Regions from separate parts of the Bradyrhizobium zhengyangense genome, predicted to be linked through region 1. Evidence: predicted binding sites of a transcription regulator. Region 1 holds the regulator's gene; the other holds the start of a gene.
The links. The regulator PhoB, encoded in region 1, activates phosphate uptake and scavenging genes when phosphate is short. The targets are predictions, from matches to a motif close to TGTCATNNANCTGTCAT.
Positions count from the first base shown of each region.

Region 2: the regulator PhoB is predicted to act here: its motif matches at 2,148-2,164, upstream of L6639_RS01715 (DUF47 domain-containing protein).

Region 1 covers NZ_JAKLTZ010000006.1:322,749-332,183, reverse strand. The annotation lists gene pstS (phosphate ABC transporter substrate-binding protein PstS) at 1-44, shown strand, start outside; gene pstC (phosphate ABC transporter permease subunit PstC) at 194-1,183, shown strand; gene pstA (phosphate ABC transporter permease PstA) at 1,185-2,030, shown strand; gene pstB (phosphate ABC transporter ATP-binding protein PstB) at 2,027-2,848, shown strand; gene phoU (phosphate signaling complex protein PhoU) at 2,860-3,576, shown strand; gene phoB (phosphate regulon transcriptional regulator PhoB) at 3,591-4,298, shown strand; gene L6639_RS24380 (GcrA family cell cycle regulator) at 4,403-4,915, opposite strand; gene L6639_RS24375 (aspartate aminotransferase family protein) at 5,382-6,584, shown strand; gene argF (ornithine carbamoyltransferase) at 6,584-7,507, shown strand; gene L6639_RS24365 (Hsp33 family molecular chaperone) at 7,650-8,657, shown strand; gene apaG (Co2+/Mg2+ efflux protein ApaG) at 8,784-9,176, opposite strand; gene L6639_RS24355 (OpgC domain-containing protein) at 9,358-9,435, shown strand, end outside.
Region 2 covers NZ_JAKLTZ010000001.1:334,400-343,834, reverse strand. The annotation lists gene L6639_RS01730 (ABC transporter substrate-binding protein) at 1-143, shown strand, start outside; gene L6639_RS01725 (branched-chain amino acid ABC transporter permease) at 217-1,080, shown strand; gene L6639_RS01720 (branched-chain amino acid ABC transporter permease) at 1,082-2,050, shown strand; gene L6639_RS01715 (DUF47 domain-containing protein) at 2,207-2,851, shown strand; gene L6639_RS01710 (inorganic phosphate transporter) at 2,951-3,955, shown strand; gene sugE (quaternary ammonium compound efflux SMR transporter SugE) at 3,948-4,262, opposite strand; gene L6639_RS01700 (peptide chain release factor 3) at 4,423-6,045, shown strand; gene L6639_RS01695 (hypothetical protein) at 6,221-6,799, shown strand; gene L6639_RS01690 (NnrU family protein) at 6,871-7,455, shown strand; gene L6639_RS01685 (class I adenylate-forming enzyme family protein) at 7,529-9,115, shown strand; gene L6639_RS01680 (tetratricopeptide repeat protein) at 9,285-9,435, shown strand, end outside.

The DNA of each region.
Region 1 (9,435 bases):
TGAAGCTGATCGAGAAGACCTGGTCGGCCGACATCAAGAGCTAGGCTCTTTGCTCTCTGGACGCAGTGCGGCCTCCAATGGCCGCATTGCGCGCCATACGACGTTTCGGTCCCGGACTGACTTTGCGCTGTGTCCGGGGCGCGAGATCAACCAGAAGCGTATATCATTGGTACAGGGGATCGGCGTGGCAGATATGGCTGTCGAGAGCAATGTGATTGATGCCGCCGGTCCGTATGATCGCGCCAAGGCTTTGAGCGCGTTCAAGCTCGGCGACGTCACCTTCTACTGGATCACGCGCCTCAGCGCGATTTCGGTTCTCCTCATTCTCGGCGGCATCATCATCTCGCTGATCATCGGCGCCGTCCCGGCGATGAAGGAATACGGCTTCGCATTCCTGTGGACGCAGCGCTGGGCCCCGTCGGCGGATCCGCCCGTACTCGGCGCGCTCGGACCGATGTACGGCACGCTCGTCACCTCCTTCATCGCGATGCTGATCGCCATTCCCGTCGGTCTCGGCATTGCGATCTTCCTCACCGAGCTGTGCCCGCAATGGCTGCGCCGTCCGATCGGCATGGCCATCGAGTTGCTCGCGGGCATTCCCTCGATCATCTACGGCATGTGGGGCTTCTTCGTACTGGGGCCGTTCCTGGCCAACACCTTCCAGCCCGTCATGATCAAGATCTTCGACGGCATCCCGGTCCTGGGCGCGATCTTCGCAGGTCCCCCGTCCTATCTCAGCCTGTTCAACGCCGCGCTGATCCTCGCGATCATGGTGCTGCCCTTCATCACCTCGATCTCGGTCGACGTGTTCAAGACCGTGCCGCCGGTGCTGAAAGAGGCCGCCTACGGCGTCGGCTGCACCACCTGGGAAGTCGTCCGCAGCGTCGTGATCCCCTACACCCGCGTCGGCATCATCGGCGGTGTCATGCTGGCCCTGGGGCGCGCCCTCGGCGAGACCATGGCCGTGACCTTCATCATCGGCAACTCGTTCCGCATCTCGTCATCGATCTTCGCGCCGGGCACCACGATCTCGGCGGCGATCGCATCCGAATTCGCCGAGAGCGACGGCCTGCACCAGTCCGGCCTGATCCTACTCGGCCTGTTGCTGTTCGTGCTGACGTTCTTCGTGCTCGCCGGCGCCAGGCTGATGCTGCTGCGCCTGGAAAAGAAGGCGGGGAAGTAACATGAACCCGATTTACGCACGCCGCCGCCGCAAGGACATCGTCATTCGCGGGCTCTGCGTCGGTGCCGCCGCCTTCGGCGTCACCTGGCTCGCGCTGATCCTGATCACGCTGCTCTATAACGGCGTGGCCGGCCTCAGCCTCGACCTGTTCGTTGCTGATACCCCGCCTCCGGGCTCGACCGAAGGCGGCCTCCGCAACGCTATCGTCGGCTCGCTGATCATGACCGTGATCGGCGTCGGCATCGGCGCGCCGCTCGGCCTGTTCGCCGGCACCTATCTCGCCGAGTACGGCCGCAACGACAAGCTGACCTCGGTGATCCGCTTCATCAACGACATCCTGCTGTCGGCGCCTTCGATCATCATCGGCTTGTTCATCTACGGCGCAGTAGTGGTACCGATGCGCGGTTTCTCGGCGATCGCAGGTTCGCTCGCGCTGGCCGTCATCGTGATCCCGGTGGTGCTGCGCACGACCGAGGACATGTTGCTGCTGGTGCCCAACGCGCTGCGCGAGGCGGCTTCCGCGCTCGGCCTGCCGCGCTCGCTGGTGATCAAGCGGATCGCCTACCGCGCGGCCCGCTCCGGTCTTATCACCGGCGTGCTGCTCGCCACCGCCCGCGTCGCCGGCGAGACCGCGCCGCTGCTCTTCACCGCGCTGTCGAACCAGTTCTTCAGCCTCGGCCTGAACAAGACGATGGCGAACCTGCCGGTGACCATCAACAATTTCGTCCAGAGCCCCTACGCCTATTGGAAGCAGCTCGCCTGGAGCGGTGCGCTGTTGATCACCCTCACCGTGCTTGCCCTGAACATTGGCGCGCGCATTCTCGGCGCCGAGAGGACTGCAAAATGACCGACCTTTCCGTATCCGTGAGTTCGAACGCTCATTTGGCGTCGCAACAGCCGCTGCCGGAAGCCCCGGCCAAGGTGACGGTGCGCAACCTCAACTTCTATTACGGCGAGCACCACGCGCTGAAGAACATCAATCTGGCGCTCGGCACCAACCGCGTCACGGCCTTCATCGGCCCGTCGGGCTGCGGCAAGTCGACCCTGCTGCGCATCTTCAACCGGATGTACGACCTCTATCCCGGCCAGCGCGTCACCGGTCAGCTGATGCTGGACCAGACCAACATCCTTGACCCCAAGCTGGACCTCAATTTGCTGCGCGCCCGCGTCGGCATGGTGTTCCAGAAGCCGACGCCGTTCCCGATGACGATCTACGAGAACATCGCCTTCGGCATCCGCCTCTACGAGAAGATCTCGAAGTCCGAGATGGACGATCGCGTCGAGAAGGCGCTGCGCGGCGGCGCGCTGTGGAACGAGGTCAAGGACAAGCTCAACGCCTCCGGCCTGTCGCTCTCGGGCGGCCAGCAGCAGCGCCTCTGCATCGCCCGCACCGTCGCGGTGCGGCCTGAAGTGATCTTGTTCGACGAGCCCTGCTCGGCGCTTGATCCGATCTCGACCGCCAAGGTCGAGGAGCTGATCCAGGAACTGTCCGAGAACTACACGATCGCGATCGTCACCCACAACATGCAGCAGGCGGCCCGTGTCTCCGACAAGACCGCCTTCATGTATCTCGGCGAGCTGATCGAGTTCGACGACACCAGCAAGATCTTCACGTCGCCGTCCGACCGGCGTACGCAGGATTACATCACCGGCCGGTTCGGCTGAGGAGACAGGACATGGGTTCTGAACATACCGCAAAAGCCTTCGACACCGACCTCCAGGAGCTCACGCGCCTCGTCGCCGAGATGGGGGGCATCGCCGAGCGCATGATCGTCGATTCCGTCGATGCGCTGATCCGCCGCGACGTCGCGCTTGGCCAGCGCGTCGTCACCATCGACGCCGAGCTCGACGCGCTCCAGAAGAAGATCGAGGAGCGCGCCGTGCTCACCATCGCACGCCGCCAGCCGATGGCGGTCGATCTGCGCGAGATCGTCGGTGCCATGCGCGTTGCAACCGACCTCGAGCGCATCGGCGACCTCGCCAAGAACATGGGCAAGCGCGTCGCGGCGCTGGAGACGGATTTCCATCCGCTCAAACTGTTCCGCGGCCTCGAACACATGACCGACCTCGTGCAGCAGCAGGTCAAGTCGGTGCTGGACGCCTACGCCGCGCATGATCTGCCGGCGGCGATGACGGTGTGGAAGGGCGACGAAGAGGTCGACGCCATCTGCACCTCGCTGTTCCGCGAACTCCTCACCTACATGATGGAGGATCCGCGCAACATCTCGTTCTGCATCCATCTGATGTTCTGCGCCAAGAACATCGAACGGATCGGCGACCATGCCACCAACATCGCCGAGACCGTGTTCTACATGATCGAAGGCCAGGCCATCACCGACAAGCGGCCGAAGGGCGACATGACGACCTTCGCCACGACGATCCCGAATACTTAAGGAGCGACGAGCCCATGGGCGCACGCATTATGGTTGTTGAGGACGAGGAAGCTCTCACCGAGCTTCTCCGCTACAACCTCGAAGGCGACGGCTATGACGTCGAGACGGTGATGCGCGGCGACGATGCCGACACCCGCCTCAAGGAGCACATCCCCGATCTGATCGTGCTCGACTGGATGCTGCCGGGACTATCAGGTATCGAGCTGTGCCGCCGGCTGCGCGCACGCTCCGATACGAAGCAGCTTCCGATCATCATGCTCACCGCGCGTGGCGAGGAGAGCGAGCGGGTAAGGGGCCTTGCGACCGGCGCCGACGATTACATAGTCAAGCCGTTCTCGGTGCCCGAGCTGCTCGCGCGCGTGAAGGGCCTGCTGCGGCGCGCCAGCCCCGAGCGGCTTGCGACCGTGCTCGCCTTCGGCGACATCGAGCTCGATCGCGAGAAGCGCCGCGTGGCGCGCTCGGGCCGGCCGATCGATCTCGGCCCGACCGAATATCGTCTGCTGGAGTTCTTCCTGGAGCATCCCGGCCGCGTGTTCTCGCGCGAGCAGCTGCTCGACAGCGTCTGGGGGCGCGACATTTATATCGATGAACGCACCGTCGACGTGCATATCGGCCGCCTGCGCAAGCTGCTCAATCTCGGTCGCGAGCAAGACCCGATCCGCACCGTCCGCGGCGCAGGCTATGCGCTCGACGATCGCTTTGCGAAGGCCGAGCAGACGTAACGGCGGCTGCAAGCAAGCAAAATAAAAAAGCGCGCCTTGTGGCGCGCTTTTTTACGTCTCGATCGTCCCGGTCCGTACCGGGACGATGTCGTCTAGAGCTGGGCTCAGCGCGTGCTCGGCTTGGCCGGCGCACGACGGCGATCGGCCGCCGGTTGATAGGCCACCCGCGAGTGCTGGGCGCAGTAGGGCAGGCCGGAGAGCGCCTTGCCGCCGCAGAAGAAGAAATCCGGGCTCGAGGGATCGCCGACCGGCCAGTGGCAGGTGGCTTCGTTCAATTCGAGCAGCGAGAGCCGCTGGCTCATCGGCACCACGTTGTCGTAGGTAACAGGCTCGGCCTCGACCTCGACCTCGAAGGCCTGCGCCAGCGCGGTGTTGCCGCGTGCGATGGGGCGGCTCACCCGCATCATGTGCTGCGCTGGACGCGCCTTGCGCGGCCGGGGAGCTGCTGACGAGGGGCTCTTGGCGCGGCCGGACAGGCCGAGCCTGTGCACCTTGCCGATCACGGCGTTGCGGGTCACGTTACCAAGCTCAGCGGCGATCTGGCTGGCCGAAAGTCCGGCCTCCCAGAGCTTTTTCAGCTGCTCGACGCGATCATCTGACCAGGTCAAAACCGTCATTGCACCCTTTCCTTCGCCGGCGCCAGCCATCCTGGGGCCTCACGACGAATGCCTAAGCTTCGAAAAACCCGTGCCGCCAGAATCCCTTAAGGCTCGCCGGGCGCACCAGATGCGCCCGAACGTTTACGCCGGTACATGAGGACTTAAGGGATCAGAACCGCTGCACGAGATGTCGTATCTGACAAGCCAAACGCTACAATATGGCGTGACTCACGCGCAAGAGTCCGCCGACTCGCTTCCACATGTTCCGTGGCGAAAATCCCGTAAATTTAGCACCGCAAGACTACGGAATCAGCGTTTCCTGGGGCTTTCCGGGCGGCATTGACACCCGTGGTGCCAAGCATAAGATAGTTGCGCGTGCCGCCCTTAAAAGGCGGCACGTTTCGTTTTCCGGGCTAAATGACGCGCTGCGCAAGGCGCGTTCAGGCCGTCCGAAACACCCTGAGTGACCACTAAAGAGACCGTCATGACCAACAGCGCAGCGCCGCATTTGCTCCCCGTTTTCGCCAGGGCCGACATCGGTTTCGAGCGCGGTGAAGGCGTCTGGTTGATCGCAACCAATGGCGACCGCTATCTCGATTTCACCTCGGGCGTTGCCGTGAATGCGCTCGGCCATGCCCATCCCGCGCTGGTCAAGGCGCTGCAGGAGCAGGCGACGAAGCTCTGGCACATGTCGAACCTGTTCCAGAGTCCTGACGGTGAGAAGCTCGCTGCGCGCCTCTGCAACGAGAGCTTTGCGGACTTCGTGTTCTTCTGCAATTCCGGCGCCGAGGCGCTGGAGGGCGTGATCAAGCTGGTCCGCCATCATCACTTCTCCAAGGGCCATCCCGAGCGTTACCGCATCATCACCTTCGAAGGCGCCTTCCACGGTCGCACGCTGGCGACGCTGGCCGCGACCGGCTCGGCAAAATATCTCGAAGGCTTCGGTCCGCCGATGGACGGCTTCGACCAGATCCCGCATGGCGACATCGAGGCCGTGAAGAAGGCGATCGGCCCGCACACCGCCGGCATCCTGATCGAGCCGATCCAGGGTGAGGGCGGCGTACGTCCGGCGACCCCCACCTTCCTCAAGGCGTTGCGTCAGCTCTGCGACGAGAAAGGCCTGCTGCTTGCGTTCGACGAGGTGCAGACCGGCATGGGCCGCACTGGCGAGCTCTTTGCCCATCGCCGCACCGGCGTCACGCCTGATGTGATGTCGCTGGCGAAAGCGCTCGGCGGCGGCTTCCCGATCGGTGCGATCCTGGCGACCGCGGATGCGGCCGCCGGCATGGGCCCCGGCTCGCACGGCTCGACCTTCGGCGGCAATCCGCTGGCGATCGCGGCCGCGAACGCCGTGCTCGACGTCATGCTCAAGCCCGGCTTCTTCGACCACGTGCAGAAGATGTCGCTGCTGCTCAAGCAGAAGCTGGCCTCCGTGATCGACCGTCACCCCGATATCGTCAGCGAAATTCGCGGCGAGGGGCTCTTGATCGGCATCAAGGCCGTGGTGCCATCAGGTGATCTGGTCGCTGCGCTGCGCAACGAGAAGCTGCTCACCGTCGGCGCCGGCGACAATGTCGTGCGCTTCCTGCCGCCCTTGATCGTCACCGAAGCCGAGATCGAGGACAGCATCATCAGGCTCGAACGCGCCTGCACGGCGCTGTCGGGCAACAAGCGGGCGGCAAGCTGATGAGCAAGGCACCCAAGCACTTCCTCGATATCAATGAGCTGCCGCTGTCGGAGCTCAAGAGCATGCTCGCGGCCTCCTCCGCCATGAAGGCGAAGCAGAAGGCGCATCAGCCGGTGCGTCCGCTCGAGGGCAAGACGCTGGCGATGATCTTCGAGCGCCCCTCGACCCGCACGCGCGTCTCGTTCGACGTCGCCATGCGCCAGCTCGGTGGCGAGCCCATCATGCTCACCGGTGCCGAGATGCAGCTCGGCCGCGGCGAGACCATTGCCGACACCGCGCGCGTGCTGTCGCGCTATGTCGATGCCATCATGATCCGCATCCTCAACCACGAGGCGTTGCTGGAGCTCGCGGCCTACGCGACCGTACCCGTGATCAACGGCCTGACGCGGCGCTCGCATCCCTGCCAGGTGATGGCCGACCTCATGACCTATGAGGAGCACCGCGGCCCGATCGAAGGCCGGACCGTGGCCTGGACCGGGGACGACAACAACGTGCTGGCGTCCTGGGCGCATGCCGCCGAGCGCTTCAAGTTCAAGCTCAATGTCGCAACGCCGCCGGAGCTTGCCCCGAAGAAGGTGATGCGCGACTGGATCAAGGCGACCAATGCGCCGATCGTGCTCGGCACCGATCCCGAGGCCGCGGTGAAGGGCGCCGATTGCGTCGTCACCGACACCTGGGTGTCGATGGGCGACAAGGAAGGTGAGCACCGTCACAACGTGCTCAAGCCGTACCAGGTCAATTCCAAGCTGATGTCGCTGGCCAAGCCCGATGCGCTGTTCATGCACTGCTTGCCCGCCCATCGCGGCGAGGAGGTCACCGACGAGGTGATCGACGGTCCGCAATCGGTCGTGTTCGACGAGGCCGAAAATCGCCTGCACGCGCAGAAGGGCATTTTGGCCTGGTGCTTCGACGCGGTGAAGTAGCGGGTGGTTGGCGTCGCGCCGGCCACAAACACCGCTGTCGTCCCGGCTCTACGCTTGCGCTTGTCCGGGACGACACCGAGTTTGAGAGTGCTGCTGCTCACACCCCCTTCCATTTCCTGCCCTCGACCCCAGATAAAGCGCCATGGTTTCCCAATCCCCTGACATGAAAACCAGGCCCGAAGGCCCGGTTCGCGCGCCTTCCGCAGTTCCCGTCGATGACGCCGTGCTGCCTTACGAGGTCGATGCGCTCGATGTGCGCGGCCGTCTGGTGCGGCTTGGCCCCGCACTCGACGAGATCCTGACCAAGCACGATTATCCCGCACCGGTCGGCAAGTTGCTCGGCGAAGCCATCGTGCTGACGACGCTGCTCGGCTCGGCGCTGAAATTCGAGGGCCGCTTCATCCTGCAGGCCCAGACTGACGGGCCGGTGTCGTTCCTGGTGGTCGACTATCAGGCGCCCGATCGCCTGCGCGCCTATGCGCGCTTCGATGCCGAACGCCTCGGTGATGCCAGGGACTCCGGCACGCTGCTCGGCCGCGGTCATCTCGCCATGACCATCGACCAGGGGCCGGACATGAGCCGTTACCAGGGCCTGGTTGCGCTCGACGGCGGCAGCCTGGAAGACGCCGCCCACGAATATTTCCTGCGCTCCGAGCAGATCCCGACGCGCGTGCGCCTTGCTGTCGGCGAGGAATGGCGCTCGAGCGACGGCGGCAAGCACCGCTGGCGCGCCGGCGGCATGCTGATGCAGTTCCTGCCGAAGGCGCCGGAGCGCGCGCGGCAGGCCGATCTGCATCCCGGCGATGCGCCCGAGGGCCTTGAGGTTCACAGCGTCGCCGAAGACGACGCCTGGGTTGAGGCGCGCTCGCTGATCGAGACGGTCGAGGATGTCGAGCTGATCGATCCCGATCTCTCCGGCGAACGGCTGCTCTATCGTCTCTTCCACGAGCGCGGCGTGCGCGTGTTCAATCCGCTGGTCCTGAGCGCGCAATGCTCCTGCTCGCGCAACGCAGTCGCGTCGATGCTGAAGAGTTTTTCGCCCGACGACCGCTCCGCGATGGTCAAGGACGACAAGGTCGTCGTGACCTGCGAGTTCTGCAGCTCGGTGTATGAGTTCACGCCGGACGAAGCGGGCGTCGAGGACGCGTAGGCACGGGAGCTGCCCGCCGCAAGCGGGAAGTCGTAGGGTGGGCAAAGGAGCGCACGCTTCCGCCTTCGCTCGTCGAGCTACGGCGGACAAGTCGCTTTGCCCACCCTCCGGCACCGTCATCCGCCCCTAATTCAACACCCGCTTGTTGTCGGGGCTGTCCAGCGAGAACGTCGGCACGTCGATCTCGAAGCGTTCGCCGCTTTCGCTGACCATCAGGTAGCGACCGGTCATGAAGCCGGAGGCGGTGGAGAGCGGCACGCCCGAGGTGTATTCGAAGCGCTCGCCGGGGGCGAGGGTCGGCTGCTCGCCGACGACGCCTTCGCCCCTGACCTCCTGCTGCCGGCCCGAGGCATCGGTGATGATCCAGTGCCGCGTCTTGAGCTGCACGGTCTCGTCGCCCGAATTGGTGATCACGATGGTGTAGGACCAGAAATACCGCGAGCGGTCGGCCGAGGACTGTTCCGGAACAAAGTTCGGCTCGACGGTCACTTCGATCTGGCGGGTCACGGCGCGGTACATGGTTGCCATCATAACGAAAACCCCTCCAGGAACCAAACGCCGCAGGCCGTCCTGGCGACATCGTCCCGCCCGAATTCACGAGGAAGTAGACCCGAATTGTGATCCGGCCGCTTTGCGATGCGGCGCCTGGACCGGTACACTCCTGAAACGTCGCGATTTGCGGAAGGGTTTTTGGCCCCCAATGACCATTGCCGATCAAGTGACGGGATCGACGATCGCGGGAACCGCTGGCGCCAAGCCTGCGGAGGTCAAATCTGTC
Region 2 (9,435 bases), on a different contig from region 1:
TCCACAACGCCTATCTGTTCGAGGTGAAGAAGCCCTCCGAGTCCAAGGGACCGTGGGACTTCTACAAGCTCGTCGGCACCGTGCCGGGCGATCAGGCGTTCACGCCGCTCTCCGAGAGCAAGTGCGCGCTGCTCAAGAAATGAGACCAACAGCCCGCCGGCTGCGTGCCGACGGGCGCTACTTTGGGAAACGCCGAAGGGACTGGGTGCTGGATCGATGCAGGCTCTCTACGCACAGCTACTGGTGGGACTGATCAACGGCTCGTTCTACGCGCTGCTCAGTCTCGGGCTCGCCGTGATCTTCGGCATGCTCAACATCATCAATTTCGCCCATGGCGCGCTCTACATGATGGGCGCCTTCGTCGCCTATTTCCTCCTGAACATCGGCGGCATCAGTTACTGGTGGGCGCTGCTGCTGGCGCCTGTCATCGTCGGCATCTTCGGCATGATCCTGGAACGGACCATGCTGCAATGGTTGACCGGGCTCGATCACCTCTACGGCCTGCTGCTCACCTTCGGCATCGCGCTGATCGTGCAGGGCGTGTTCCAGAACTATTTCGGCTCGTCCGGCTTGCCTTATTCCATTCCGGACCAGCTCAAGGGCGGCGTGAATCTGGGCTTCATGTTCCTGCCGATCTATCGCGGCTGGGTCGTCATCTTCTCGCTGGTGGTGTGTCTGGCCACCTGGTTCCTGATCGAGAAGACGCGGCTTGGCGCCTACCTGCGCGCCGCCACTGAAAATCCGACGCTGGTGCGCGCCTTCGGCATCAACGTGCCGCGCATGATCACGCTCACCTACGGCCTCGGCGTCGGTCTTGCCGCGCTCGCGGGCGTGCTGTCGGCGCCGATCAACCAGGTGCGGCCGCTGATGGGCGCCGACCTCATCATCGTGGTGTTCGCGGTGGTGGTGATCGGCGGCATGGGATCGATCATGGGCTCCATCATCACCGGCTTTGCGCTCGGTGTGATCGAGGGCCTGACCAAATATTTCTACCCCGAGGCCTCCAACACCGTCGTGTTCGTGCTGATGGTGCTTGTGCTCCTGGTGAAGCCAACGGGATTGACGGGAAGGGCAGCCTGATATGACAGCCTTGACGGACGATACGCTGCCGGTCACCCCGCGCGCGATGCGTGACGAGATGATCTTGTTCGTGGTGATGGCGGTGCTGCTCGCGGCCGTGCCATTCAGCGGCATCTACCCCTTCTTCGTGATGCAGGCGCTGTGCTTCGCGCTGCTTGCCTGCGCCTTCAACCTTTTGATCGGCTATGGCGGCTTGCTGTCGTTCGGCCATGCGATGTTCATGGGCACGGCAGGCTATTGCAGTGCGCATGCGCTGAAGGTGTGGGCGCTGCCCCCGGAGCTCGGCGTCCTCGTCGGCATCGCCGCGGCGTTCGTGCTGTCGATCATCACGGGCTATATCTCGATCCGCCGCCAGGGCATCTATTTCTCGATGATCACGCTGGCGCTGTCGCAGCTCCTGTATTTCATCTACCTGCAGGCGCCTTTCACCCATGGCGAGGACGGCATCCAGGGCATTCCGCAGGGGCACATGTTCGGCGTGCTCGATTTGTCCAAGCCGACCGTGCTCTATTATGTCGTGCTCGTCGGCTTCCTCGCCGGCTTCCTGCTGATCTACCGCATCATCAACTCGCCCTTCGGCGAGGTCCTGAAGTCGATCCGCGAGAACGAGCCGCGTGCGATCTCGCTGGGCTACCGGACCGACCAGTACAAGTTCCTGGCGTTCGTCCTGTCGGGGACGCTGGCAGGTTTCGCCGGCGCACTGAAAGTGTTCGTGGCGCAGAACGCCTCGCTCACTGACGTGCACTGGTCGATGTCTGGCGAAGTCGTGCTGATGACGCTGGTCGGCGGTCTCGGCACCATCTTTGGTCCCGTGGTCGGCGCCTTCGTGATCATCGCCATGCAGCAATATCTGGCCGGCTTCGGCCAGTGGGTGACGGTGATCCAGGGCTCGATCTTCGTGATCTGCGTGCTCACCTTCCGCCGCGGCGTCATCGGTGAAATCGCGCATTACTTCCGACGATCGCTGTAACTCATTGATGTAACACGAGTTTCGTTGGCACGCGAATCCGGTGGATGATCCGGCTCCGCAAGCGCGAGATGACACGCGCGCGACGCGAAAATGGTCTATGACGGTTTTGTGACGGCTCGTTCGGGCCTGCCCATTTCCATCAGGTAGACTATCCCCATGATGCGTTGGTTTCGCGCTTTCCTGCCCAAGGAAGAACGGTTTTTCGACCTGTTCGACCGCCATGCCCAGACCGTGATCCAGGGCGCAATCGCGCTCCAGGGCGTGCTGAACGGCGGCGAGGAGACGCCGGTCTATTGCCAGCGCGTCAGCCAGTTCGAGAACGACGCCGACAACATCACCCGCGAGGTGCTGACAGCGGTGCGCCGCACGTTCATCACGCCGTTCGACCGGGGCGACATCAAGAACCTCATCACCTCGCTGGACGATGCCATCGACCAGATGCAACAGACGGCCAAGGCCGTGATGCTGTTCGAGGTTCGCACCTTCGAGCCGCCGATGCGCGAGATCGGTGCGCTGCTGATCGAGTGCGCCAATCTGGTCGGCCGTGCGCTGCCGCTGATGCAGGAGATCGGCAAGAACGTGGCGATGCTGACCGCGATCACGGAGGAGCTGACCAAGCTCGAGGGCCGCGTCGACGATCTCCACGACATCGGCCTGAAGGAGCTGTTCCTCAAGCACCGCAACGGCAGCGCGATGGACTTCATCGTCGGCGTCGAGATCTACGATCACCTTGAAAAGGTGGCCGATCGCTTCGACGACGTCGCGAACGAGATCAACAGCATCGTCATCGAGCAAGTGTAGCGCATGATCCGGAAAAGTGTGCAGCGGTTTTCCTTCGCGACAAACGCGGAACGCGTTTGCGCGGAGATCATCCGCAAGGCTTAGAGCAGGGGCCACGCCGTGGATGCTGCGTTGGGTCTTCCCGTCCTGGTCGGCTTGGTTGCCGTCGCGCTGCTGTTCGATTTCCTGAACGGCCTGCACGACGCCGCCAATTCGATCGCGACCATCGTCTCGACTCGCGTGCTGCGGCCGCAATTCGCGGTGTTCTGGGCGGCGTTCTTCAATTTCGTCGCCTTCATGGTATTCGGCCTGCACGTCGCCCAGACCATCGGCACCGGCATCATCGATCCCGCCATTGTCGACGCCCAGGTGATCTTCGCGGCGCTGGTCGGCGCCATCGTCTGGAATCTCGTGACCTGGGCGCTCGGCATCCCATCGTCCTCGTCTCACGCCTTGATTGGCGGCTTATTCGGTGCTGGCGTGGCAAAGGCCGGGCTCTCGGCGGCGGTCTGGAGCGGATTGTCCAAAACGGTGATCGCGATCGTGCTGTCTCCGCTCGTCGGCTTCCTACTTGCGATGATGCTGGTCGCGATCGTGTCGTGGCTTTCGGTGCGCTCGACGCCATTCGCGGTCGACCGCGCCTTCCGCATCCTGCAATTCGCCTCCGCCTCGCTCTATTCGCTCGGCCATGGCGGCAACGATGCGCAAAAGACCATGGGCATCATCGCCGTGCTGCTCTATTCGCAGGGCCAGCTCGGGAGCGAATTCTTCGTGCCGTTCTGGGTGGTACTGTCGTGCCAGGCGGCCATGGCGATGGGGACGCTGATGGGCGGCTGGCGCATCGTGCGTACGATGGGACTGCGGATTACAAAACTGACGCCGATGCAGGGCTTTTGCGCCGAGACTGGCGGCGCGGCGACCCTGTTCATGGCAACCTTCCTCGGGGTTCCCGTCTCGACCACCCACACCATCACCGGCGCCATCGTCGGCGTCGGGGCTGCCCGTCGGCTCTCGGCGGTGCGCTGGAATGTTGCGAGCTCGATCGTCTATGCCTGGGTCATCACGATGCCCGCCTCGGCAATCGTCGCGGCGCTGAGCTGGTGGGCGGTCCAGATCTTCAAGTAACGAGCTTCAGCCCGACGATGCCTGCCACGATCAGCCCGATGCTGGCGAGGCGAAGCGCTGTGGCCGGCTCGCCGAACAGGAAGATGCCGAGCGTGGCCGTGCCGACCGCGCCGATGCCGGTCCAGACCGCATAGGCAGTTCCGACGGGCAGGGACTTCAGAGCAATGCCGAGCAGGATCACGCTGCCGGCCATGGCCGCGAGCGTGATGACGGAGGGAACCAGCCTGGAAAAGCCCTCGGTATATTTCAGGCCAATCGCCCAGGTGATCTCGAGCAGGCCGGCGACGAACAGGACGCTCCAGGCCATGACGACCCTCCATTCAAGGCAGGGCCGTCCCCGCTAGGCTAATATGCTGGTGAACGGGGAGGTCGTCCTCCCCGGAAGCCGATATGGGGCTGGCCGAAGGGCTGTGCAATCACCAAATGAGGCTTGATCGCTCCCATTTTCCCTGCCAAACGCTCCCGCCATGTCCGACATTGCAGCCACCACAGCCGAATCGCCGGCCCGTTCCCCGCTTGCCGCAGAAGTGTCGCGGCGGCGCACCTTTGCGATCATCTCGCACCCGGACGCCGGCAAGACCACGCTGACCGAAAAGCTGCTGCTGTTCGGCGGCGCCATCAATCTCGCCGGTCAGGTCAAGGCCAAGGGCGAGCGGCGCAACACCCGTTCGGATTGGATGAAGATCGAGCGCGAGCGCGGCATCTCGGTCGTGACCTCGGTCATGACCTTCGAGTTCGAGGGCCTCGTGTTCAACCTGCTGGATACGCCGGGCCACGAGGACTTTTCGGAAGACACCTACCGCACGCTGACGGCGGTCGATTCCGCCGTCATGGTGATCGACGCCGCCAAGGGCATCGAGGCGCGCACGCGAAAACTGTTCGAGGTGTGTCGTCTGCGCGATATCCCGATCATCACCTTCATCAACAAGATGGACCGCGAGAGCCGCGACGTGTTCGAGCTGCTCGACGAGATCGAGAAGACGCTGGCGCTCGACACCACGCCGATGACCTGGCCGGTCGGCCGTGGCCGCGACTTCCTCGGCACCTATGACGTCATCAACGGCGGCGTGCGTCTGCTCGAAGGCGGCGGCGCCAAGACCGGTGCAGCGCAGCAGATCGAGATCGCCGAGCTTGCCAAGCTCAACGCCAATCTCGATGCCTCCGCGGTGAAAGACGAACTCGAGCTCGTCACCGAGGCCTCAAAACCGTTCGAGCTCGAGGCATTCCGCGAGGGCCATCTGACGCCGGTCTATTTCGGCAGCGCGCTGCGCAATTTCGGCGTCGGCGACCTGCTCGAAGGTCTTGGCAAGTTCGCTCCCGAGCCGCGCGCTCAGGACAGCGACCAACGCAAGGTCGAAGCCACCGATCCGCGCATGAGCGCGTTCGTGTTCAAGATCCAGGCGAACATGGATCCGAACCACCGCGACCGCATCGCGTTCGCGCGCCTTTGCTCCGGCAAGCTCAGCCGCGGCATGAAGGCGAAGCTGGTACGCACCGGCAAGAGCATGCCGCTGTCGAGCCCTCAATTCTTCTTCGCACAGGACCGTTCGGTGGCGGACGAGGCCTTTGCCGGCGACGTCGTCGGCATTCCCAATCACGGCACGCTGCGCATCGGCGACACGCTGACCGAAGGCGAGGACTTCAATTTCGTCGGCGTGCCGAGCTTCGCGCCGGAAATCGTCCGCCGCGTCCGTCTGACCGACGCGATGAAGGCGAAGAAGCTGAAGGAAGCCCTTCAGCAGATGTCGGAAGAGGGCGTCGTGCAGGTGTTCCGTCCGCGCGACGGGGCCCCGGCGCTGGTCGGCGTGGTCGGCGCACTGCAGCTCGACGTGCTCAAGGCACGGCTCGAAGCAGAATATTCGCTGCCGGTCGAGTTCGAAGTGAGCGAGTTCCAGCTCGCGCGCTGGATCTCCTCGGAGGATCGCAAGAAGCTCGATACCTTCGTTGCCGCCAACACCTCCAGCATCGCCGATGACGTCGACGGCGATCCCGTGTACCTGGCCCGGAACGAGTTCTATCTCGGCTACACCAAAGAGCGCGCCGAAGGCATCGAGTTCACCAACGTCAAGGACGTCAAGAAGAAGGGCTAGGGGCTCGTGCTGCCTACCGCCCTTAGGCTCTGCGGCCACACCCTCCGCTGTCATGCCCCGGCTTGGCAAGCCGGGCGACGACAGCGTACCTGAACGCGAGCATGTGAACGCCCGCAGGGTTGACGCGTTCATTGAGGATGCCACGTTTGTTCGCGTGACATCGCGGGCTCAAAGCATGTGGCGCGGCATTCTCGTTTTCACGTTGTTGGCGATCTCGACCGTTGCCTCCAACGCGCAGCGTCGCCAGATCAATCCAATCCCGTTTGCGCATGAGCCGTGCAGTGTGCTCGATGGTCGGCCTTGCACGCCGTCCTATTGCAGTCCGCTCGAGCCCGGCCCCTGCATTCCCGAGATCGACTATCCCTACGGCGAGAACCTTCAGCTCACGATCGAGAGCGTGCCGGCGGAGGCTGATCGGGCCAAGTATCAAAAGCCGGATCACGATCTCGATACGATCGGCGACCTCTTTGCCGAACTGCGCACGTGCTGGTCGCCGCCGTCCGACAATGTGCGCGCAGGCATGCAGATGGCTGTTCGCTTCAGCTTCAATAAAGCCGGCGGCCTGGTCGGCCCGCCGCGGCTGACCTTTGCGACTGCGGGCGTCCCCGCCGATATCAGAACCACTTACCTCAACGCGATCAATTCGTCTCTGAACGCCTGTCTGCCGCTGAAGTTCACCAGCGGCCTCGGCGGTGCTCTGGCCGGACGACCAATTGCGATCCGCTATGTCGACAATCGCGAGCCCGGAAAGTAGCGCATCAGTTGCGACCGGCGGCCAATCGATGATACCTCAGAGTCGGGGCGCTGGTTCAAGGGGAGGATGTCGTGGGTCTGTTGGTCATGATCCTGGGGCTGGTGCTGTTTTTCGCCGCCCATATTTTCACAACGAAGCGGGACGCACGCGCACAGGCGATCGCGCGCCTGGGTGAGGGGACCTACAAGATCCTCTATTCGGTCGTCTCGCTTGCAGGGCTGGCGCTGATCGTCTGGGGCTTTGCCCACTATCGCGCGACCGGCTGGATCGACGTCTGGTATCCGCCAAAGGCGATGAAGCACATCACGGTCGCGCTGATGCTGCCTGCCGTCATCCTCGTGGTCGCCTCCTACCTGCGCGGGCGCATCTATGCGACGCTGAAGCATCCGATGCTCGCCGGCGTGAAGCTTTGGGCGTTTGCGCATCTGCTCGCCAACGGCGATCTCGGCTCCATCATCCTGTTCGGCTCGTTTCTCGGCTGGGGCGTGTATGACCGCATTTCGCTGAAACATCGCACCGACAGCGGTGGCCCGCCGATCCCGGTGGGCGGCGTCACCAACGATCTGATTGCGATCGCAGTCGGCATCGTCGCCTATCTGGCGCTGGCGTTTGCATTCCATCCTGTCGTGATCGGCGTTCCCGTGATGGGCGGTTAACCGATCAGCGCAACATATCGCCTCCGTGCTGATGCGCGGAGTGTGACAAAAGCAACAAGACGAGGGCTCTCCGATGGACTGGTCACGATCTCAGATTCCGCCGATGCGGTCCGAGGCGCGCTTTGGTGATCGGGTGGTGCCGGCCTTCGTCGATCGGCCTTCGAGCTTGTGGGCAATGATAGCGCAGACCTCGGCGCGCAATGGCGACGGCGAGGCGCTGGTCTGCGGCAATGTCCGGCTGAGCTGGCGGCAGACGGTGGAGCAAGCCGCGCGGATTGCATCGGGCTTTCGCAAGCTCGGCCTGCAGCGCGGTGACCGGGTTGCGATCCTGCTCGGCAACCGCATCGAATTTCCGCTGTTGCTGTTCGCCGCCGCGCATGAGGGGCTGGTTACGGTGTTGCTCAGCACGCGCCAGCAGAAACCAGAGATCGCTTATGTGCTCGCCGATTGCGGCGCCAAGATCCTGATCCACGAGGCGGCACTCGCTGAACGGCTGCCGGATGCGCGCGATGTTCCTGACGTGATGCACCGCATTGCCGTCGATGACGACGCGAAGCTTTCGCGCTTCTCGGTGCTGGCGGACAACGCGCCGGCGTCGACGCCGATCGAGACGAACGAGGAGGATACTGCGATGATCCTCTACACCTCGGGCACGACGGGCAAGCCGAAGGGCGCGATGCTGGCCCATTGCAACATTGTGCATTCCTCGATGGTGTTCGTGTCCTGCCTGGAATTGACGGCGTCCGACCGCTCGATAGCAGCCGTCCCACTTGGTCACGTCACCGGCGTCGTCGCCAACATCACCACGATGATCTGCTGCGGCGGCGCGCTGATCATCATGCCGGAATTCAAAGCGGCCGATTACCTCAAGCTCGCGGCGCGCGAGCGCGTCACCTATACGGTGATGGTGCCGGCGATGTACAATCTCTGCCTGCTGCGGCCCGATTTCGATAGCTATGATCTCTCGAGTTGGCGCATCGGCGGCTTCGGGGGCGCGCCGATGCCGGTCGCGACGATCGAGAAGCTGAAGGCAACGATTCCCGGCCTGAAGCTCGCAAATTGCTACGGCGCGACCGAGACGACGTCGCCGTCCACCATCATGCCGGGCGAGCTGACGGCAAGCCATATCGACAGCGTCGGCCTGCCGTGTCCGGGGGCGCGGATCATTGCTATGGGGACGGATGGCCGCGAACTTCCACCCGGCGAGATCGGCGAACTCTGGATTCAGAGCGCCTCCGTCATCAAGGGCTACTGGAACAACCCGAAAGCGACGGCCGAGAGCTTTACCGCCGGCTTTTGGCATTCCGGCGATCTCGGCTCGATCGATCTCGATGGGTTCGTCCGCGTGTTCGACCGCCAGAAGGACATGATCAATCGCGGTGGCCTCAAGATCTACTCGGCCGAGGTCGAATCGGTGCTGGCCGGTCATCCCGCCGTGGTCGAGAGTGCGATCATCGCAAAGCCATGCCCGGTGCTGGGCGAGCGGGTCCACGCGGTCGTGGTCACGCGGGCGCAGGTCGGCAGCGACGACTTGCGGGCCTGGTGCGCCGAGCGACTGTCCGATTACAAGGTGCCGGAGACAATGGTGATCACCGCCGATCCCCTGCCGCGCAACGCCAACGGCAAGGTCCTGAAGCGACAGTTGCGGGAGCTCTGGTAGGGACCTCCCGCATCTCCAGACTATCCCGGATCGCGCGTTAACGCCTTGATCGGCCTTGCTTTGCCTTGCCACCGCCATATCGTTAGGGTATCGCCGCCGCCAAGTGGGGACGGGCTTTCGACGCGCGCGATCTAGCGCGCGCTCCCGGCCGGGCATGGGATTACCTTAAGTGTCTGAATTATTTGACGAAGTCGACGAGGAAGTACGTCGCGAACAGCTCAAAAAGCTGTGGGACAAATATTCGCTCTACTTCATCGCCCTGATGGTGCTGATCGTGGCCGCCGTGGGCGGCTGGCGCGGCTACCAGTACCTGGAGGCCA